3 regions of the Catenibacterium sp. UBA627 genome follow, and region 1 is predicted to be linked to each of the others. Evidence: predicted binding sites of a transcription regulator. Region 1 holds the regulator's gene; each other region holds the start of a gene.
The links. Region 1 encodes HrcA, which represses chaperone genes, less so after heat shock. Its sites were predicted from a motif close to TTTTAGCACTNNNNNNNNNNNAGTGCTAAAA; they were not measured.

Region 1 (8,068 bases):
TTACGTAATCTTTATCAGGTCTCTATTATGAGTAAGAAGGGCTATCGTGATACTGATATTGCATCTGCCCTTGGACTTAATCCTCGTGCAATCTATCCAATCCGTAAAAATGCGGCACATTTTGATATTACAGAACTTATTGAAAAACTTTATGCTTTATCTGAACTTGATTATGCAATCAAGACTGGGACAGTGGATAAATATAGAGGATTAGAACTCTTCTTGATGAGGATATAATATGGAAACAAAAGCACTTTATATTCATATTCCTTTTTGTGATCATATCTGTTCTTATTGTGATTTTGCAAAGGTCTATTATCGTGAAGAGTTTGTATTACAGTATCTAGAACGTCTAAAGGAAGAACTTGATACACTTCCTCATCATCCGATGGAAACTATTTATATAGGAGGAGGCACACCAAGTGCACTTTCTTTAAATCAATTAAAGATGTTATTAAATATGATAGATCCTTTTGTGGGTGATGGAACTCTAGAATATACTATAGAAGTCAATCCTGAATCAGCAACGCTAGATAAACTAGAAACTATGCATCTTCATGGAGCTAATCGCTTAAGTGTAGGTGTACAGACATTTGATAATACATTATTAAAAAGAATTGAACGTTATCATACATCTTCTATAGCAAAAGAAGTCGTAAGAAATGCGAAGGCTATTGGCTTTAAGCATATCTCTATTGATTTGATGTATGGATTACCAGAACAGACATTAGAAGATGTGAAAGAAGATTTACAGATTGCCTTATCACTTCCTATCAATCATTTATCCTACTATTCTCTTATATTAGAAGAACATACAAGACTTTATGACAATTATGAACCACTTGATGAAGAAACTGAAGGAATATGGAGTGATTATATTGTAGAGACACTCTCTCGTGCAGGTTTTCATCGTTATGAGGTATCTAATTATGCATTAGGAAATCATGAATCTTATCATAATAAAGTCTATTGGCATTATGAGAACTATTATGGTGTCGGTATTGGTGCCACAGGTAAAATAGATGATGAACTTATTTCTCACTCACGCAGTCTCACTGATTACCTGCAGGGGAAGAATACAATATATATCGAAAAAGAAACAATCGAAGATACAATGTTTAATCATCTTATGATGTCTTTACGTCTTGAAGAAGGGTTGGACCTTGATGAATTTAAAAGAAGATACCATCATGCTATAGAAGAGGTCTATAAAGAAGCTCTCTCTAAGAATCTAGATAACCACAATCTGGTTATTGAAAATAATCATTTAAAAACAAATCATACGCTTGATCTTCTTAATTCCATCCTCCTTGATTTCTTGCCAGAGTAGTACAACGGTTTCTAGAAAATAGAAACCGTTTTTTAGCACAAACTAGCACTAAAGGCTTGACACTGCTAAAAAAGAATGTATAATGAATCTAGCACAAGAGGAAAAAGAGTGCTAAGGAGGTGCTTGAGAGTGCTATCGGCAAGACAAATGCTAATATTTAAATATATTGTCGAAGAGTTTATTGAAACAGCAGAACCTGTTGGATCTAAACTATTGATGACAAAATATGAATTACCTTATTCAAGCGCCACTATCCGAAATGAAATGAGCAAACTTGAAGAACTTGGCTTTCTAGTAAAGACGCATACATCTTCTGGTCGTGTTCCTTCTAAGAAGGGCTACTACTATTATGTAAATACTTTGCTTCAGCCAAATGTTGATGAACAGGTGAAGAATCAGGTTGCAACAATCTTTAGTGATACACATCAATCATTGAATAGTTTGATTAAAGAAAGCTGCGAAATGTTAAGCCAGTTGACTGATCTGACGGCGGTTGCTCTAGGACCTAATTCAAGTTATGAATGTCTGCAGAATATCACATTAGTTCCTATTGGAACAAGAAATGTGACAGCCATCATAGTGACGGATAAGGGACATGTAGAAAATCGAGTTTTCACTTTATCTGAGACATTGAGTTTGGATGATTTACAAGCCTGTGTATCGGTTATGAATGATACACTAGTAGGTACACCAATCAATCAGGTCGCAGATAAGTTAGAAAATGATGTCAAGCCAATCCTCAATACGAGAATCAAGGAACATGAAATCTTGTTTAATGCTTTCTTAGAAGCATTTATGAAATTTGCAAGAAACAATGTATATTTCTCTGGTAAAGATCATTTGTTATATCAGCCAGAATACAATGATGTCAATAAGTTAAGAAAACTAGTGAGTGCATTTGAAAATTCATCAAACTGGAATTTCTTAGCACCAACTGACGATGATGGTATCAAGGTATTAATTGGTGATGATTCAAATGTATCTGGACTTGATGATGTATCTGTTATTTCATCTTCTTTTGATACAGGAGGAGCTAACAAAGGAACGATTTCTGTAATCGGTCCAACGCGTATGCCTTACAAGAAAGTTGTATCGCTTGTAGAATATATTACTGAAAATATTGAAAGAATCATCAAGGAAAATGATGAGTAGAAGAGGTGAGACCATGGCAGAAGAAATGAATAAAGATGAAGCTGTTAAAGAAGCTGAAGAAGCTGTTAAAGAAACTGAAGAAGCAGTTAAAGAAGCTGAAGAAGCAGTTGAAGAAGTAAAAGAAGAGACAACTGAAGAAAAAGTGGATCCTAAAGATGAAAAAATCAAAGATTTAGAATCTCAAATCAATCAGTGGAAGACAGATTATTATAAAGTATTCGCTGATATGGAGAACTTAAAGAAAAGACTTAAAACAGAACATGCAAATCAGTTAAAGTATGCAATGCAGTCTTTTATTGAAGAGTTACTACCAGTTATTGATAACTATGAAAGATCATTAACTGTAGAACCTGAAAGCGAAGAAGGTAAGAATATTCTTAAGGGTAACAAGATGATTTTAAACCAGTTAATGAATATTCTAGGCAAGAACGGTGTAACTGTGATTGAAGCACAGGGAAAGGAATTTGATCCTAATATGCACCAGGCAGTCATGCAGGATGACAATCCTGACTTTGGTCCAAATATTGTGACTGAAGAATTACAAAAAGGTTATATGTTAAAAGATAGAGTTATTAGAGCAACTTTAGTGAAAGTGAATAAGGATTAATAGGAGGAGAACTTATTATGAGTAAAGTTATTGGTATTGATTTAGGTACAACAAATTCATGTGTCAGTGTAATGGAAAATGGTGAAGCAAAAGTAATTGCAAATCCAGAAGGAATGAGAACAACTCCATCAGTTGTCGCATTCAAGAATGGTGAAATCATTGTTGGTGAAGCTGCAAAGCGTCAGGCAGTTACAAATCCTGATACTGTAGCATCAATCAAGAGACATATGGGTACAAGCTATAAAGAACATGTCAATGGTCGTGATTATACACCAGAAGAAATTTCAGCAATGATTCTTCAGAACTTAAAAGCTACTGCTGAAAGTTATTTAGGTGAACCTGTGACTCGTGCAGTTATCACAGTTCCAGCTTACTTCAATGACTCACAGCGTCAGGCTACAAAAGATGCTGGTAAGATTGCAGGTCTTGATGTTGAACGTATCATCAACGAACCTACAGCAGCAGCTCTTGCTTATGGTGTAGACAAGACTGAACAGGAACAGAAAGTATTAGTATATGACTTAGGTGGTGGAACATTCGATGTATCTATCCTTGACTTAGCTGATGGTACTTTCGATGTATTAGCTACTGCAGGTAACAACCACTTAGGTGGTGATGACTTCGATAAGAAAGTTATGGACTACATGGTTAGTGAATTCAAGAAAGAAAACGGTGTTGATTTAAGCGCTGATAAGATGGCTATGCAGAGAGTTAAAGATGCTGCAGAAAAGGCTAAGAAAGACTTATCTGGCATGATGCAGACTCAGATTTCATTACCATATATCACAGCTGGTGCTAATGGACCACTTCATTTAGATATGACTCTTACAAGAGCAAAATTTGATGAATTAACATCTGATTTAGTTGCTGAAACTGAAACTCCAGTAAGACAGGCATTAAATGATGCTGACGTTACTCCATCTGAAATCGATCAGATCTTATTAGTTGGTGGTTCTACTCGTATTATTGCAGTACAGGAATCAGTTAAGAGATTATTAGGAAAAGAACCGAACAAGTCAGTTAACCCTGATGAAGTAGTATCTATGGGTGCTGCAATCCAGGGTGGTGTTATCACTGGTGATGTTAAAGATATCGTATTACTTGACGTTACACCATTATCACTTGGTATCGAAACAATGGGTGGTGTTATGACAGTATTAATTCCTCGTAACACAACTATCCCAACTACTAAATCACAGATCTTCTCAACTGCTGCTGATAACCAGCCAGCTGTAGATATCAACGTATTACAGGGTGAACGTGCTATGGCTAAAGATAATAAGCAGTTAGGCTTATTCAAGCTTGATGGTATTGAACCAGCTCCAAGAGGCGTTCCTCAGATTGAAGTATCATTTGATATCGACGTTAACGGTATCGTAAACGTTAAAGCAAAAGATATGAAGACAAACAAAGAACAGTCTATCACTATTCAGAACTCTACAGGTTTAAGTGAAGAAGAAATCGATAGAATGGTTAAGGAAGCAGAAAGCAACAAAGCTGACGATGAAAAGAAACGTAAAGACATCGAAACTAAGAACAAAGCAGAAGCTTTGATCAACCAGATTGATAAGGCTTTAGCTGAGCAGGGTGCTAACCTTCCAGAAGATCAGAAGAAGCAGGCTACAGCTTTAAGAGATGAACTTAAGACTGCATTAGATAATAATGATATGGCTACTCTTGAATCTAAGATGAGCGAACTTGAAAATATTGCTCAGCAGATGGCTGCTGCTCAGTATCAGCAGCAGAATGCTGGTAACACAGCGAGTGCAGACACTTCATCTAACAACAATAACGATGATTTCGTTGATGCAGACTTTACTGAAAAGAACTAACAAGAAAGCCAAGGGAATCCCCCTTGGCTTATATTAAATGAGGTGTGATTTATGGCAGATAAGAGAGATTACTATGAAGTCCTTGGTGTATCCAAGGATGCTTCAAAAGATGAAATAAAACGTGCCTATCGTAAGATGGCAAAGAAATATCACCCTGATGTGAATAAGGCGCCTGATGCAGCAGAAAAGTTCAAGGAAGTCAATGAAGCCTATGAAGTTCTTTCTGATGAGAATAAGAAGGCCGCTTATGACCGTTATGGACATGCAGCATTTGAACAGGGTGGTGCAGGTGCTGGAGGATTTGGTGGCCAGGGATTTGGTGGATTTGAAGATATGGACTTTGGTGATATCTTCGGTTCATTCTTTGGCGGAGGACAGTCACGTTCTAGAAGACCTACAGGACCACAAAAAGGTGAAGACCGTTATGTTCAGATAGAAATTGATTTCATGGATGCTATCAAGGGCAAAAAGACTGAACTTAAGATTAACTATGATGAACAGTGTTCTCATTGTCATGGTACAGGTGCGAAGAATCCTAATGATGTGCATACATGTTCTAGATGTGGTGGTACAGGACGTATTAGAGTACAGCAGCGTTCGCCATTTGGTACTATCATTAATGAATCAGTCTGCCCAGACTGTCATGGTACAGGTAAGGTAGTCAAGGATAAGTGTCCACATTGTCATGGTTCAGGATATATTAATAAGAATGTCACTGTTGAATTAACTATCCCAGCTGGTATTGATTCTCATCAGCAGTTACGTGTCGCTGGTAAAGGTCAGCGTGGCGTCAATGGCGGACCTAATGGGGATTTATATGTAGAAATCTATGTTCGTCCACATAAATACTTTGTGAGAAATGGTAATGATATTTCTATATCAGTTCCAGTTTCTGCAGTCGATGCAACTCTTGGCTGTGAAGTAGAAGTACCTACTGTTTATGGTGATGTGACTATGAAGATTCCAGCAGGAACACAAACTGGTACAGTCATGAGACTTAAGGGTAAAGGTGTCAAGAACATGCGTAGCGATACTTATGGTGATCAGTATGTTCAGGTCAATGTTTCTATTCCTAAGAAACTCAGCAAGAAAGAAAAAGATCTTTACATGAAACTTAAGGAATTAGATGAAAAAGAATCTATTTTTGATCAATTTAAAAAATCATTCAAGAGATAGGAATATTGAGTATTCCTGTCTTTTTTGTATAATAAAATAAGGAGGATAGTATGAAATATAAAACCATATTATGGGATATAGATGGCACACTTCTTAATTTTGAAATCTCTGAAAAAATCAGCATGGAAAAATGTTTGGAGAAGCATGGTGTATCTATGACAGAAGCACAATTTGAAGAATACAAAAAGATTAATAAAGAATGTTGGAAGATGATTGAAAAGGATCATTCAAGAAGAAATGAACTCATGGTGAAACGTTTTGTGGATTTTTTTGCATTACTTAATGTTTCTATTGATGGTGTTCATTTTAATAAAGATTATCAGGAAGCATTAGGGACTTATTATTGTTTGAATGAATTTGCCTTAGAAGCCATTTTGGCGCTTAAACCACATTGTAAGCAGTATGCAGCATCAAATGGTTCAAAAGTCGCTCAGTTAGGCAAATTAAAGGGTACGGGTCTTTATGATTTATTTGATGATATATTCATCTCAGAAGATGTAGGATATGAAAAACCTGATCTCACTTACTTTAATTATATTAAAGAAAAGACCCACTATGATCCTGATACCACAATTATTATTGGAGACTCACTTACAAGCGATATAAAGGGTGGAGAGAATGCAGGAATAGATACATGCTACTTTAATCCAGCACATCAAAAAAACACTTCTCAAGCTGTCACATATGAAATAGACAAACTTATAGAAGTGTTAGACATAGTAAAATAAAAGAGGCTGTTACCAGCCTCTATTATTATATCGATTAAGCGCTCTTTCTTAAAGTTCTTAACTGTCTTGCAGAAACTCTTACCTTTGTAGGCTTACCATCGATGATGACAGTAGCTTTCTGTAAGTTAACATTCCACTTTCTTCTTGTAGCGTTTAATGCATGAGAACGGTTGTTACCAGACATAGGTCCTTTACCGCTAATCTGACATTTTCTAGACATTGAATTCACCATCCTTTTACTTGTTTCACATACTCGTGTATCTTACCATCTACCTCATCAAAAATCAATCATTTTTTTTATTAATCTGTCCAAAATGTAAAAAAAGTTGAATATATGAACAAAATAAGGATTGAAAAATCTTTATTGTTTGCTATAATCCTAATTGTTTGTAATGTTTGTGTATATGATATATAATTACTATTATGAAAAAAGAATAAAAATGGAGGAATCAATATGATTAAAAAAACAACTGATCTTGGAAATATAGATATTTCAACTGACGTTATTGCTACTATTTGTGGTGGAGCTGCAACAGAATGTTATGGTGTTGTAGGTATGGCTAGCCAGAAGATGATGGATGGTTTTTATGATCTTCTAGGTAAAGATAATTATTCTAAAGGAATTGTTGTTGAAGAAGGTCAGACTGGTTCTATTATTAATCTTTATATTATTGTGGGTTACGGTGTGAAGATTTCTGAAATCGTATATGAAGTACAGAAGAAAGTTAAATATGTACTAGAAAAGACTCTAGATATTGATATTGAAGCTGTGAATGTTTATGTTCAGAGCATCCGTGTAATGGACTAGGAGGATGAAGCATGAAGGAAATTAACGGTAAAATGTTTAAACAGATGGTCTTAAGCGGGGCTATCGTATTACATAATAATCATCCTGAGGTAGATGCTTTAAACGTCTTCCCAGTACCAGATGGAGATACAGGTACTAATATGTCTCTTACATTTAATTCTGGAGCTGAACAGGTTGAAAAACTTGCTGATGATACATCTATTGGTGATATCGCTAAAACTCTTTCTAAGGGCTTATTAATGGGAGCAAGAGGGAACTCTGGTGTTATCCTTTCTCAGATTTTTAGAGGTGTAGCTAAATCACTTAAGGGAAAAGAAACTGCCAATGTTGCAGAATTATCTGATGCATTCTCTTCTGGTGCTAAAGTGGCTTATAAAGCAGTTATGCGTCCAGTAGAAGGAACAATCTTAACAGTTATCAGAGAATCTGCTGATG
Region 2 (8,068 bases), on a different contig from region 1:
AATCGTAAGATCCTTGTATATGGACGTTCAATGGTCAACAATATTGATGTTGCAAGAAAAATGGGTTATATCAAATGTCCTGATCGTTTCTTTATTAAGAATGATGAAGCAAGATATCTTCCTGATAATGAAATCTTGATTCTATGTACTGGATCTCAAGGTGAAGCACTTGCAGCCTTAAATAGAATTGCGAATGGTACACATCGTCAGATTAAGATTAAGCCCGGGGATACAGTGTTATTCTCATCTAACCCTATTCCAGGCAACCAATCTTCTGTATCACGTTTGATTAATAAATTATATCGTTCTGGGGCAAGAGTTCTTGAAAACTCTATGATCAGTAACCTTCATACTTCAGGACATGCATCTCAGGAAGAACAGAAACTGATGATGTTATTGACTAAGCCTAAGTACTTCTTCCCTATTCATGGTGAACACAAGATGCTTTGCATTCATAAGAAATTATATGAAGAAGTAGGCGGACAAGCTGATCATGCATTTGTATTAAGTAATGGGGATTGCTTATGCTTAAAGGATCATGAAGTATTCCAGACAAGAGGTGTACATGCAGATGATATTTATGTAGATGGTAATGATTTAACTGGTTTATCTACTGCAGTATTACATGACCGTCAGATTTTAAGTGAAGATGGTATGGTTGCAGTTCTAATTAGTATGGATTCACATGCTGGTATTTTACTTCATAAGCCAGTCATCATGAGCCGTGGATTTGTATATATGAAAGATAGTAAGCCTATGATTTATGGTGCTGAAATGGCTGTAGATCGTAAGCTACGTGCTTTATTACAGGAAAAGACAACATTTGGAGAAATTAAGAATACAATTAGAGAAACATTAACAACTTATTTCTATACTAAGACAAAAAGAAGACCGATGATTATTCCTGTCATCATGAATAAGAAATAATGAAGAAACAGAAAATTATTCGTACTGGTATTCTTGCTATTATTGTCTTAGCATTGGTGTTGTTTGGTGGTTATACATGTCTCTTTTCTAGAACACATTATTCTTTTTCAAGAATGAATTATAGTTCTAATTTGTTACCTGATGGTTTTAAAGGTTTCAAGATAGTCAATTTATCCGATGTCCACATTACTACATCTAAGGATATTGATCGTCTTGAACAGATTGTAGATGAGATTGAAGATCAAAGTTATGATATGGTTGTTTTTACTGGTGATCTGTATGAAGGCAAACCTATTGAAGATACAAAAGTACAGAAGATCTTAAAGAAGCTTCAGCCTGGATATGGTAAGTTTGCAGTATTAGGTGATGAAGATCATGCCCATGCTGATGAAGTGACTAATATCCTTAATGAGGGTGGATTTGAAGTATTAAACAATAGTACACGTACAATTCATTATCGTAATAGTTCTTTTATCCTTTATGGACAGTCTCTTAACAGCCAGGAAGATATTCCTGATTACGATGGTTTTGTCCTTACTTTAAGTCATTATCCTGACAGTTTTATTCAAAACAAAGGACATACACAATTACAGTTATCTGGGCATAGTAATGGCGGTACCATCTGGTTCCCAGGTATTGGGCCACTTGTAAAATGTAAAAATGCAATCACTTATAATCATGGCACTTATACAGAAAATAATTCTGAACTTATTGTAAGTAACGGTATTGCACCACGTAAGAACTATCATTTTAAAGTATTATGTGAAAATGAAATTATTATGATTACATTCGAGTAGGGATTTTTATCCCTACTCTTTTTTTGCTTTCATATAACAAGTAAGATTGGTAAAATAGAGATAGGGAAATGAGGTGATTCCCATGAAAACAAAGAAGAGCTATATCTTGAATATTGCGTTAATTCTTGTGATTAGTGGTATTTCTTTATATTTATCAGTAGGTTCTGAAGTTTCTACTGTATTTAAGACAATTACAACAGCGCATCCTTTCTGGCTATTCATCTTATGTTTCATCATGTTTATGTATTATGTATTTGACGGACTGGCTACTATGATCTTTGCGCGTTTCTATAAAAAAGACTTTACTCTCAAAGAAGGTTTTGTGAATGGACTTGTAGGTACTTTGTTTAGCGGTTTAACACCTTCTTCTTCCGGAGGACAGTTTGCCCAGGTGTTCGTATTTAATAACCAAGGCATCTCTCCTGCAATATCTACAAGTATATTACTTATGTGCTTTATTAGTTATCAAATAGTGATCATGGGCTTTACAGCTGTGATTATGATAGTGGATTCAGCCTACTTCCTTGATAAAGGTGTTGGTGTATCTTCTATGGCAGCCGTAGGATTTCTTATTAATGCGGTAGTGACTATTCTATTATTTGCCGGAGCTAAGAGTAAGAAGTTCCAGAACTTTATAGTAGATAAAGTAGTTTATCTACTATCTAAAACACCACTTATAAAAGATTATGAATCGACATGCTTTAGAATTCAGAATTATTTCAGTGAATTTAGAGAACAGATGAATGTACTACAGAAAAATAAAAAAGCATTATTACAGACAGTATTATGTAATGTAGTGAAACTTACAATCATTTACTCTACACCATTCTTTTCTTGTCTTGCTTTAGGTATTAAGGTTCCTTTCAACTTATTCGTACAGTTCCTAGGACTTGCATCCATTATTAATCTCATTAATACATTCCTCCCTATTCCTGGTGCATCAGGTGGTAGTGAAGGATGTTATATGATCTTGTTTGGTTTTCTTGGTCGAGCAAATGCCTCTAGTTCTATGTTCTTATGGCGTTTCTTCTCTTTCTATTTTGGATTAATATTAGGTATGATCACATTCATAGTTGCAAAGGATACAAAACGAAAAGACGATTAAGTCACTCTTAGGAGTGGCTTTTTTGTGCATTATCATTCAATCTGCCCAAAAATAAATTAGCACTTGCCTTGACAAAGTGCTAAAACGAACTATAATACTTTTTAGCACCTAGATAAATAGAGTGCTAATGAGGAGGAATAAAAAATGTTGAAACCTTTGAATAAGAATATCGTATTAAAAAAAGAGGAAGTAGAAAACAAGACTGCAAGTGGTATTATTCTCACTACTGAGACAAAGAGTCTTCCTACTGTTGGAGAAGTTGTGGCTGTAGGTCCTCAATGTGAAAATGATTTAAAAGAAAAAGATCGTGTTGTATTCAAGGAATACTCAGGTACTAAAGTTAAACTTGATGGTATTGAATATATTGTGATAGACGAGAAAGATGTTCTCGCATGTATTGAATAGGAGGAATGAACTATGAGTAAAGAAATACGTTTTTCTAGTGATGCACGTCAATCTATGTTGAAAGGTGTGAATACTCTTGCTGATGCAGTGAGTGTCACACTTGGTCCTAAAGGTAGAAATGTGGTATTAGAGAAGAGCTATGGTTCTCCTTTAATTACGAACGATGGTGTTTCTATTGCCAAGGAAATAGAGTTAGAAGATCATTTTGAAAATATGGGTGCTAAGTTAGTCTATGAAGTAGCCAATAATACAAATGATATTGCAGGTGATGGTACAACAACTGCCACAATACTTGCGAGAGATATGATTGTGAATGGTATGAAGCAGGTTGAAAAAGGTGCAAACCCTGTACTTATGAGAGAAGGGATTGAAAGAGCCTCTAAAGCAGTGGCTGAAGTATTATTAAAGAATTCTCATAAAGTAGAAACAAGCAGGGATATTGCATCTGTAGCCACTATTTCTTCTTCTAATAGTCATATTGGTGATTTGATTGCTCAGGCTATGGAAAAAGTTGGTAGAGATGGTATTATCAACGTAGATGAATCTAATAGTTTTGATGATGAATTAGAAGTGAATGAAGGTATGCAGTATGATAAGGGTTATGTATCTCCTTATTTTGTAAGTGATACAGATAAGATGGAAGTAGAAATGGATAATCCATTGATCTTAGTCACTAATCAGAAGATTACTAATTTACAAGAAATCCTTCCACTACTTGAACAGGTATTAAAAACTAATAAGCCATTATTACTTGTTGCAGAAGATTATGAAAATGAAGCGATTTCTTCTCTTGTATTGAATAAGTTAAGAGGTGCCTTTAATGTCGTAGCAACTAAAGCTCCAGGATTTGGTGATAAACAGAAAGAAATGTTGGAGGATATTGCAGTATTAACTGGTGCTAAATTCTACAACAAAGACCTTAATATGAAGCTTTCTGATTTAACTATTGAAGATCTTGGTACAATCAAGAAAGTGATTGTAAAGAAGGATAATACAACTCTTATTGGACATAGTTCTAGTGAAGCAGTGAATAAGCGCGTAGAAGAATTAAAGACACAATTAACTCATATTAAGAGTGATTATGAAAAGAAGACTTTAAAAGAACGTATTGGTAAATTATCTAACGGTGTTGCAACAATTAAAGTCGGTGCTACAACTGAAGCAGAATTAAAAGAAAAGAAATTAAGAATTGAAGATGCTCTCAATGCGACTAAGGCCGCTGTAGATGAAGGTATCGTTGTTGGTGGTGGTGCTGCGTTAGTAGAAGCCTATGAAGAACTAAAGAATCAGGTCAGAGATACGAATGTAGATATCCAGAAGGGTATTAATGTAGTCATGAATTCTTTATTTGCACCTCTTACTCAGATTGCAATCAATGCTGGTTATGATGAAGAAGAAATTGTATCTATCCAGAAGAATGCTGAAAAGGACTTTGGATTTGATGCAAAGACAGGTGACTGGGTCAATATGTTTGAAGCAGGCATTATTGATCCTACTAAAGTCACTCGTAGCGCATTATTAAATGCCGCTAGTATTTCAGCCTTGTTCTTAACAACTGAAGCAGGTGTGGCAGAACTTCCTAAGAAAGAAGAATCACAGCAGCCTGTTATGCCACAAGGTGGCATGTATTAAAAAAAAGCCAGAAATGGCTTTTTTTTTACTTACAGAATTGATATGTTAGTTCTCCTAAAATCTGGATACCTTTTTCGATATTCTCCATAGAAGCAGCTGAGAAGTTCATACGAATAGATTGACATGGCTTAGTACTATCTACCATGAACTCATTACCTGGTACGATGGCTACATGCTTCTTAATAGAAGCCTGAACGAATTCTGGCATACTTACACCATCAGGCAGATCAAACCATATAAACATACCACCTTCTGGTTCAATGACATGAATAGAAGGATGGAAATACTTCTTGATCATCTCTAACATGAAATTACATTTCTTTGCATAAAGAGACTGCAAATGTTTAATATGTGCATCCATATCTGTTTCTCTTAAGAATGCATCCATCATATATTGTGAGAGATTGTTTGTATGATTATCACCTGATTGTTTAGCCATAAAGAGCTTAGAAATAATATCTTTACTTGCACAGATGATTCCTGTACGCATACCTGGTGAGATAATCTTAGAAAGACTGGCTGCATAAACAACACGATGGTCTTGATCTAAAGATTTAATAGAAGGTACTTCTTCGCCTGTAATACGTAAATAACCATAAGGGTTATCTTCTAGAATAACTACATCATACTTTACTGCAAGGTTATAGATTTCTTTTCTTTTTTCTAGAGATGTTGTGACTCCGGTAGGATTCTGGAAGTTAGGAATTGTATAGAATACCTTTGGTCCTTTTTTAAAGGCTTCTTCTAGTTCTTCTAGGTTTACACCATCTTCTTCTAAAGAAACACCAAGCAGCTTTGCCCCATTACATTTAAATGAGTTTAAAGCACCTAAATAACTTGGATTCTCTACTACAACATAATCTCCTTCATCACAGAATATCTTAGACACAAGATCTAAGCCCTGCTGTGATCCTGTTGTAATAATAATATCATCATCACTTGTACATATACATTCATGCTTATTAATGAATGACTTAGAAGATTCTATTAAACCTGTATACCCCTGGGCAGAGCCATACTGCAAAACTTCATAAGTTTTTTCTTGAAGAATCTTATGTCCTACTTCTTCTAGCTTTTCCTGTGGAATAGCTTCTGGATCAGGGAATCCACTCGCAAAACTAATATAGTCTACCGTACCATTCTCACTTGCATCAGCCATGACACTTCTAATGGCTGATTTTTTTACGTAATTCATCTTATCTGCGTATCTCATATATGTCACTCCATTCACTTTTTTCTCATTCTACTACTATTATTTAAAAATACCTAATTATTTTTTATGTCTGCATAAGTTATAATCTGAATATCGTGATCCTTGATGTACTGTTTGAATGCATCACTCTTAAGTAATTCTAATTCCTTGATGCGACTCATATTGTAGCTAGATACGTTCATCAGTCTCTCATCAACTAAAGCAGGATGACAAACAATTTCTACTGTATCATAGCCTTCTGTTGAACAGATTTCTTTGAATGTTTCAAAGCTTACACCATCTTTATAAAATTCACAACGTGCTGGGAAGTAGTTTTCATCCACATATCTTGTTTGTCTGATAGGAAGGTTATATTCCTTGGCAAGACGCTTGATGACTTCCAATTGTCTATGTTCCATATGAACATAATGATGAGAATCTAGATGTGTAGGAAGATGTCCTGTGTGTGCAATGAAAGCTTCTATCTGTGCTTTCCATTCTTCATAGACTTCATCTGGTTCTCCATCTGGAAATCCATCTTCATAAGCACTAGGTCTTAAGAAGTTCCCCGCTTCATCTGTATAGCTTTTCTTGCCAGATAATAATGGTTTACCTGCAGTTAAAGTTAAATGAACACCAATTCCTAAATTTGGATATGCCTTTGCCTTGTCTAGGGCCCATGAAGCATATGGCATATTCATCATGACTGTAGTGGAACTTACAATTCCTTGTTCGTGTGCAAGAAGGATACCTAGGGAGTTTCCTTCACACATACCGAAATCATCAGCATTAATAATTAATTTCTTGATCATACTTTTCACCTCTAGAATCCATTGTACTAAATATTATAAGAACAGTCACACAGAACGATAAAATGATGTATAATACAAGACAAAAGGAGACTGTTATGAAAAATACAATTACTGGATATACAGGTTTATATGGGGTTGTCGCAAATCCTATTAAACATTCTTTTTCACCAATGATGCATAATACTGCATTTCAAACATTAGGTATTAATGATGTTTATCTTGCATTTGAAGTGACTAAAAATCAGTTAGATGATTATATTACGTCTGTTAAGACATTACCTATTAAGGGATACAATATTTCTATGCCTTATAAACAGGATATGATGAAATATATGGATGAACTCACAACACAGGCAAAACTTGCGAAGAGTGTCAATACGGTAAAGAATGAGAATGGTAAACTCATTGGTCATATTACTGATGGAGAAGGTTTTGTGATGGCCTGCCGTGATAAAGGATGGGGTATTGCGAAGCATAAGATTGTAGTACTTGGTGCAGGTGGTGCAGCAAGTGCAATTATTATTTCTCTTGCATTAGCGGGTGCTAAGGAAATTGTGGTTTATAATCGTTCTGATAAGCCATTTATTAAAGAACTCAATGAGAAATTAGATTGCCCTATTACTTTAAAGAAAATTGATCAGGAAAGTATTAAGGAAGATTTAAAGAATACTTATTTATTAGTTAATACAACTAGTGTTGGTATGGCACCTCATCCTGAAGGATGTATTATTGAGAGTGCTGATATGTTACCTGATGGTTTAAAGGTGGCAGATATTATTTATAACCCTAAGGAAACAAAGCTATTAAGTTATGCAAGACAAAGAGGTCTTGATTATATGAATGGAGAACGTATGATTGTCTATCAAGGTGCATGTTCTTTTAAATTCTGGACAGGAAAGGATATGCCTATCCATGAAGTCAAAGTAGCGTTAGGAATGGAGGAAAGCGAATGAAAGAGATCGTAGTTGCAACAACAAATAAAGGAAAACTTAAAGAGATTTCTGCAATGTTGGAAAAATTAGGGATTGAAGTAAAGTCTATTAAAGATATATTAGGTTATAATCCTGATATTGAAGAAACAGGGACTACTTTTACAGAAAATGCAGTGATTAAAGCTGAAACAGTGATGAATATGATTCATATGCCTACTCTGGCAGATGATTCTGGTTTAGAAGTAGATGCATTAGATAAACAGCCT
Region 3 (8,068 bases), on a different contig from region 1:
GTGTTATGGGTGGAAATGAATACCCATTTACTTATGATGAAGCATTGGAAATCATGACGAGCCATCTGCGTGATTTCAAAAAAGAAGAGTTAGATCATTTAAAAGAAATCGGTGCAGCAGATTGGGTTTATGTGGACGGCGAGGTACATTTTCAGCGTCGATTCTATGAAAATCTAATTAAGACACGTCCAGACTTCGCTGAACGTGTAATTGTAGAAAATCCAGAGAATAACAAAGAAAACAACCTGAATCAGAAGCTATTGAACGAAAATATACATTACATGAAGGAACATGGTGGAAGAACTGTACACACTCGTATACGTTCAACAATAAAAGTTAAGAAAGAATTCGAAGAGATAGGACGCAAGGTTCGTGTACATCTTCCGATTCCTAAGGTATATGAGCAGGTTTCTAATGTAGAGATTCACGCATCTAATCCAGAGATTACATATATAGCACCTGCTGATGCACCACAGAGAACAGTATATTTTGAAACTGAACTGAAAGAGAATCAGGAGTTTATGGTAGATTATTCATTTGATTACCATGTAAATTATGTGGAGTTAGATCCTGCCAAGGTATCTGAAGAACAGCCAGATTTCTGTCTGAAAGAGCAGGCACCACATATCGTATTCACTCCTTACTTAAGAGAACTAAGAGATGAGCTTGCAGGAAATGAGACAAATCCAATTATTTTGGCGCGTCGATTCTATGATTTTGTGACAACAAAAGTTATGTATTCTTTCATGAGAGAGTATTTTACAATTGAGTGTATTCCAGAATACTGTGCAATCAATCTGAAAGGTGATTGTGGTGTACAAGCACTACTATTCATCACACTTTGCCGTATGTCTGGAATTCCGGCACGTTGGCAGTCAGGTCTATATGCAACAAAGTATTATACAGGATGCCATGATTGGGCACAATTCTATGTAGCACCTTATGGATGGGTATTTGCAGACCCTTCCTTTGGTGGAAGCGCATGGCGTGAAGGAGACAAAGAGCGTTGGAACTATTACTTTGGTAATCTCGACATTTTCCGCATGCCAGCTAACTCTGAAATCCAAAAAGAATTCATACCGGAGAAAAAATGGCTCCGCATCGATCCGATTGATAATCAGAGAGGAGAATTTGAGTACGAGGATCATGGTCTTCGCTTCTCTCAGGTGGATGTATCACAGGAACTGATTTCTATGGAAGATATTGAAAAATAAATTATCATAAGTCTCGCTGTTAGGGACAGAAATGTTTGAAGAGGGGGTTTGAATGTTTCCTTCTCTTTTCTTTTTTGCACACAAAACATAAAAAAGGCATTACAAATAATGTGAATAGAAAGAGTTCATATCTGTAATGCCTTTTTCATTTAATTTGAATAATTATGTGTCTTTTAGTAGTAAATAAAGTGATGCTCAACACTATGATACGATTATAAAGGCATATGAGGGAGACTCCATAGCAATACAGGCTGTCCTTGACCACTATGCCGGATATATTGTCTATATGGAGACGAGTAATATTGATTCACACAGAAACAGCTATCAAGTTAACTTTTGTTCCCAAAAAGATATGAAAATCAATAGTTTTTGGAATGTAATCCTAAAACTATTGAATATTTTGTTATTTTTGGAATATAATTAGTAAAAACGAAGGGAGCATTATTATGATTATAGAAAGAAAAGAATATTTAGAAAAACTGATTGCATGGAAAGATAAGCAGTTGATTAAAATTGTTACAGGTGTACGACGTTGTGGAAAATCTATGCTTCTGGAAATTTATCGCAATTATTTAAAAGAGCATGGGGTTGAGGAAGAACAGATTATTTCTATTAATTTTGAAGATCTTGATTATGAAGAACTGACAGATTACAGAAAATTATATAAATATTTAAAGGAACGTTTGATTAATGGGAAAATGACATATATTTTTCTTGATGAAATTCAGAATGTAAAAGATTTTCCGAAAGTGCTGGACAGTCTTTATATTAAAAAAAACATAGATATTTATGTGACTGGTTCTAATGCATATATGTTGTCCAGTGAGATTGCGACTATGATTTCAGGAAGATATATTCAGATTGAAATGTTGCCGTTGTCTTTTAAGGAATATATGGAAAGTACTGGTAGCATGAATGACAGAGGAATTAAATATGCTGAGTATTTGCAGAATAGTTCATTTCCGTTTACATTGGAATTAAAAAATCAGCCAGATGAGATTAGAGATTATCTGGAAGGAATCTATAATACGATTGTTGTGAAGGATATTATAAACAGGAAAAGAATCACAGATACCATGATGCTTAAGAGTGTCTTAAGATTTGTGTTTGATAATATAGGAAATCCATTGTCCTCAAAAAAAATTGCAGATACGATGACCTCAGAAGGGCGAAAAATTGATACCAAAACGGTGGGAAAATATCTGGAGGCTTTTAGCGAGAGCTATATTATATATCAGGCAAAACGTTATAATATAAAGGGAAAACAATATTTAAAGACTCTTGAAAAATATTATATAGTTGATATTGGAATGAGGTATATGCTTTTAGGTTCAAGGCAGGCAGATGCAGGACATGTTCTGGAAAATATAGTCTATTTGGAATTGTTGCGTCGAGGATATGATGTGTATGTTGGAAAAATCGATTCATATGAAGTCGATTTTGTAGCACAGAATAAAAAGGGAACAGTATATTTCCAGGTAGCACTGACTGTACGAGATGAAAATACACTTTTGAGAGAATTAAGACCATTACAAGCAATACGAGATCATTATCCGAAGATTATCTTAACAATGGATGAAGAACCAGAAGAACAATATGAAGGAATTCGACGTATAAATGCAAGAGACTGGTTATTGGGGATTGTAGACTGAGCAAAGCAAAATGCTTTAAGACTGTAATTACTTTTTTCAATTAGTAGTCACAACAAGTCACAAAATCTTTATAGAAATTAGCACTCATCTATTGACAGTGCTAATAAAAGTGATATACTAGCATTAGCACAAGAGAAAGAAGAGTGCTAAAAGGAGTGATTGCGATGAATAGTGAAAAATGGACAGAAGCCATGCAGGAAGCATTTGGACGTGCGGCGCAGAGTGCTTTATCTCTTAATCAGCAGATTGTAGATGTTGAACATCTCATGTATGCATTATTAGAAGATAGTTCTGGTATTTTCTATCGAGTACTTACAAAACTCAATATTTCTATACCAGAAGTACAGGATTTACTCAATGATGAGATAAATAAGAAACCGAGTGTGGGACAGGTCACACAGGATCAGTTACGCTTAAGTTATGATTTGAATAGCTGGATTGCGAATGCGGAAAGAATTAAGACAGAGTATAAAGATGACTATATGAGTGTAGAACATCTTATTCTCGCACTGTTTAATTCGCAAGGTACCTTTATCAGAAACTTTGTATCTCGTTATCATCTAGATAAGAAAGCAGTAGAAAAAATCATTAAGGAAATGAGAGGAGGACATAAAGTGGATACTCCAAACCCAGAAAATAATTATGAAGTATTAGAAAAATACGGACGTGATCTTGTAAAAGATGTTAAAGATGGCAAGATTGATCCAGTTATAGGACGTGATGAAGAAATCAGACGTGTGATTCAGATCTTATCACGTAAGACAAAGAATAATCCAATTTTAATTGGTGAACCAGGTGTAGGTAAAACTGCGATTGTAGAAGGACTTGCTTGGCGTATAGTTAAGAACGATGTACCCGAAACATTAAAAGATAAAACTTTATTTGAACTTGATTTAGGTTCACTTGTGGCAGGTGCTAAATATCGTGGTGAATTTGAAGAAAGATTAAAAGCTGTTTTAAATGAAATCAAGAAATCTGAAGGACGAATCATTATGTTTATTGATGAAATCCATCAGTTAGTTGGTGCAGGTAAGACAGATGGTGCTATGGATGCGGCTAACTTATTAAAACCAATGTTGGCCCGTGGTGAATTACATTGTATTGGTGCAACTACACTTGATGAATATCGTCAGTATATTGAAAAGGATGCAGCCTTAGAAAGACGTTTCCAGAAAGTATTGGTACAGGAACCTGATATTGATGATACTATTGCGATTCTAAGAGGTTTAAAGGAACCATTTGAATCTCATCATGGTGTTCAGATTCAGGATAGTGCGATTATCGCAGCAGCTCATATGAGTGACCGTTATATTACTGATCGTTTCTTGCCAGATAAAGCCATTGATTTAATTGATGAGGCATGCGCTTCAGTACGTATGGAAATTGATTCTATGCCAGAAGAATTAGATACAATTACACGTGATAAGAATCGTCTAGAGATGGAAAGAATTTCAATTGAAAAAGAAGATTCAACAGAAGACAATGAAAAGAGACTAGAAGAAATCAAAGAGAAGATTGCTTCATTAAATGAAAAGATTTCTGGCTTAACTGAACAGTGGAAATCAGAAAAGTCTCAGGTTGATCATATCAAGGACTTAAAGAATCAGAAGGTTCGTCTTGAAACACAGATGGCACAATTTGAATCTCAGGGCAACCTAGAAGAAGCTTCTAAGATCAAATACCAGACTATACCAGCTATTAATAAAGAAATAGAAGAATACCAGGCAAAAGAAAATGATGATGCTCTATTACAGGAAAAAGTTACTGTAGATACTATTTCTGAAGTTATCTCTAGATGGACAAATATTCCAGTTTCTAAGCTGATGGAATCAGAAAAAGAAAAACTATTGAATCTTGAAGATATTATGAAGATGAGAGTTATTGGTCAGGATGAAGCAATTACTAAGGTCACTGATGCAATACTTAGAAGCCGTGCTGGTATCAATGATGAAAACCGACCAATTGGTTCATTCTTATTCCTAGGTCCTACTGGTGTAGGTAAGACAGAAGTAGCGAAAACTTTAGCAGAACAGCTCTTTGATAGCGAAAAGAATATTGTACGTATCGATATGAGTGAATATATGGAGAAATATAGTGTCTCTCGTTTATTAGGTGCTCCTCCAGGATATGTAGGTTATGAAGAAGGTGGACAGTTAACTGAAGCGGTTAGACGTGCTCCATATAGTATTGTTTTATTAGATGAAATTGAAAAAGCCCATCCAGATGTCTTCAATATCTTATTACAGATTCTTGATGATGGTCGTTTAACAGATTCTAAAGGTAATGTAGTTAGCTTCAAGAATACAATTATCATTATGACTTCTAATATCGGTTCTCAGTACTTGTTGCAGGGTAATAATGAAGAAACACGTAAAGAAGTGGATAATGAATTAAAGATGCACTTCAAACCTGAATTCTTAAACCGTATTGATGAAATCGTTATGTTCAACTCACTTGATTCAAGTGTTGTTTATAAGATTATTGATAAGTTTATTCATGAACTTGAAGGTCGTCTAGAAGAAAAGAAGATTACTTTAGAAGTCACTGATGCGGCTGAAAATAGAATTGCACAGGATGCATTTGATGCAACATTTGGTGCTCGTCCAATCAAGCGTTATATCCAGTCTCATATTGAGACAATGCTTGCAAGAGAAATTATCAAAGGTACAATTCATGCCAATAGTCATGTAATCATTGATTATGATAATGGATTTGTTGCGAGAGAATCATAAAGTGTAAAAGAAGATAGAATCCCCCTCTATCTTCTTTTTTTTCTATTGTCTTTTCAATGTTTCATAAAAATGTTAGAATGCTAGAGGAGAGATGACTATGCAGAGATATTTTATTAAAAACAATTATAGACAAAATGATATTATTATCGCTGATGATTCTATGTATAAGCATATGACTAAGGTTATGCGCATGGAAAAAGGCGAACATGTTATTTGCATTGATGAAGATAAGCATGTATGTTTGTGTGAAATCATAGACTTAAAACAGGGCTTATTACAGATTAAGGAAGAACTTCAGGAAGATAATGAATTGGATGTTGAAGTGACTTTAGTCTATGGGTTACCTAAGAGTGATAAATTTGAATTTGTGATTCAAAAAGCAACGGAACTAGGGGTTACACGTATTGTTCCATTACGTGCTTCTAGAAGTATTGTGAAGATGGATGAAACACGTTTTAATAAGAAAAAAGAGCGCTTTGTTCGTATTGCTCAGGAAGCAAGTGAACAATGTCATAGACAGATTGTTCCTGAAATTACGCCTCCTATTCAATTATCACAGCTTGAAGATTATTTATCTGAAGTTAATGTTGTGGCATATGAAGAAGAAAGTAAGAATGGTGAACACCGTGCTTTCACGAAAGCACTTGATGCACTTCATACTTCTATTACTATTATTGTGGGACCTGAAGGAGGTTTTGATCTTCAGGAAGTAGAAAAGATGCAGGCAATAGGTGTTGTGCCATGTTCTATTGGTAATCGTATATTAAGAAGTGAAACAGCACCTTTATATATGCTAAGTGTTATTGGGTATAGAAGAGAATTGGGGGATTAATATGAACTTTATTGCAGTCATTAATAAATACAGCAGGGATACAAAGTATACTAAGACAAAGTTGTATCATTATTGTGAAGAACATAAAAAAGAACTAGAATCAATGGATATTCGTTTTAAGATCAAATCTGAAATTGATTTATTCAATATGGAAATTGTCCTACGTTCGTTAGAAGGTAGAGATGCTATTGAAGGGTCTTATGATCTTTTTGCGGCAGGTCATTATGATATGTTTGAATATATCACTTATGAAGAAAAACGAAAGATGTTCAACAATGATCTCAAGAATGTTTTAGAAACGCTCCCTCATTTTTATGATGAAGAAAGTTCAAGAGATATTTATATTCCTGTCTATTCTCCTGATATTAATGGGTGGTATATCAACGATTATCAGATTCTCTTATTGAAGCAGCATGCTGAATTTGTAAAGAGTCAAAAAATCACATTAGATACCGCTTATAGATATTATGGACCTATTTTATTAGATACACCTTTTTCAAGTTTAGAAAAGATTTATGAAAATGAATCTCACATTGCCTACTATTATGAAGAATTGGGGACAATCTATTTATTTGTGAAAGAAGATTTCTCATTAATCTGCCGTATGGTCATAGGTGATGATAATCGTCATTCTAATAAGGTGTCTATCGAAGATGCGAAAGAATTAGTTAGTTATTATGAACGTGGTGAATATACACAGTTCATTGAATACATGCATGATCATCAGTTGATTAGTGATCATACATATAAGAAATTAAATAAGAAAGTGAAGTGAGACAATGGCAACAGTTGCTTTTCATACATTAGGCTGTAAAGTAAACAGCTATGAATCAGAGGCGATGTTAGAAATATTCAAAAAGAGAGGATATAAAACAATCGACTTCGAATCTCCTGCAGATGTATATGTTATTAATACTTGTACAGTCACAAATACAGGAGACTCTAAATCAAGACAGATGATCCGTAAGGCACATCGTACAAACCCTGAAGCAGTCATCTGCGTTGTGGGCTGTTATTCACAGGTTGCGAGTGAAGAAATCACAGGAATTGAAGGTGTTTCTGTTGTGCTAGGAACTCAGCATCGTGCATCCATTGTGGACTTTGTAGAAGAATATAAGAGTACACATAAACAGATAGTTAAAATTGAAAATGTTATGAAGGTGTCTCGTTTTGAAGACTTAAGTATTCATGCATTTGAAAATAAAACAAGAGCTTTCTTGAAAATTCAAGATGGCTGTAATAACTTCTGTACATATTGTATTATTCCTTATGCACGTGGAGGCGTACGTTCTCGTCCTAAGGAAGATGTATTAAGACAGGCTCAGGAATTAGTAGACAGAGGATTTGTAGAAATCGTATTAACTGGTATTCATACAGCAGGTTATGGTGTGGATTTAGAGAATTATTCTTTTTATGACCTATTGGTAGATTTGACAACTAAGATTAAGGGATTGAAGAGATTACGTATTTCTTCTATTGAAATGAGTCAGGTCAGTGATGAGATTATCGAACTTATTGGAAAGAGTCCTATTATTGTTGATCATCTTCATATTCCAATTCAGTCTGGCACAGATTCTATTTTAAGAAGAATGGCAAGACATTATAATACAGCTGAATTTGAAAAGAAATATTTTGAAT

Region 2: the regulator HrcA is predicted to act here: its motif matches at 2,929-2,959, upstream of B2S90_RS03875 (co-chaperone GroES).
Region 3: the regulator HrcA is predicted to act here: its motif matches at 2,942-2,972, upstream of clpB (ATP-dependent chaperone ClpB).

Annotation. Positions count from the first base shown of each region.
Region 1 covers NZ_DBPF01000148.1:1,806-9,873, reverse strand. The annotation lists gene holA (DNA polymerase III subunit delta) at 1-237, shown strand, start outside; gene hemW (radical SAM family heme chaperone HemW) at 239-1,330, shown strand; gene hrcA (heat-inducible transcriptional repressor HrcA) at 1,460-2,482, shown strand; gene grpE (nucleotide exchange factor GrpE) at 2,496-3,089, shown strand; gene dnaK (molecular chaperone DnaK) at 3,107-4,921, shown strand; gene dnaJ (molecular chaperone DnaJ) at 4,973-6,097, shown strand; gene B2S90_RS09935 (YjjG family noncanonical pyrimidine nucleotidase) at 6,148-6,825, shown strand; gene rpmB (50S ribosomal protein L28) at 6,860-7,045, opposite strand; gene B2S90_RS09925 (Asp23/Gls24 family envelope stress response protein) at 7,280-7,633, shown strand; gene B2S90_RS09920 (DAK2 domain-containing protein) at 7,645-8,068, shown strand, end outside.
Region 2 covers NZ_DBPF01000055.1:4,581-12,648, forward strand. The annotation lists gene rnjA (ribonuclease J1) at 1-927, shown strand, start outside; gene B2S90_RS03865 (metallophosphoesterase) at 927-1,724, shown strand; gene B2S90_RS03870 (lysylphosphatidylglycerol synthase transmembrane domain-containing protein) at 1,807-2,829, shown strand; gene B2S90_RS03875 (co-chaperone GroES) at 2,974-3,234, shown strand; gene groL (chaperonin GroEL) at 3,247-4,866, shown strand; gene B2S90_RS03885 (PLP-dependent aminotransferase family protein) at 4,892-6,079, opposite strand; gene chbG (chitin disaccharide deacetylase) at 6,133-6,870, opposite strand; gene aroE (shikimate dehydrogenase) at 6,966-7,823, shown strand; gene B2S90_RS03900 (XTP/dITP diphosphatase) at 7,820-8,068, shown strand, end outside.
Region 3 covers NZ_DBPF01000122.1:36,413-44,480, forward strand. The annotation lists partial or broken gene B2S90_RS08120 (transglutaminase-like domain-containing protein) at 1-1,214, shown strand, start outside; gene B2S90_RS08125 (helix-turn-helix domain-containing protein) at 1,429-1,638, shown strand; gene B2S90_RS08130 (ATP-binding protein) at 1,661-2,866, shown strand; gene clpB (ATP-dependent chaperone ClpB) at 3,031-5,598, shown strand; gene B2S90_RS08140 (RsmE family RNA methyltransferase) at 5,696-6,430, shown strand; gene B2S90_RS08145 (hypothetical protein) at 6,432-7,205, shown strand; gene mtaB (tRNA (N(6)-L-threonylcarbamoyladenosine(37)-C(2))-methylthiotransferase MtaB) at 7,210-8,068, shown strand, end outside.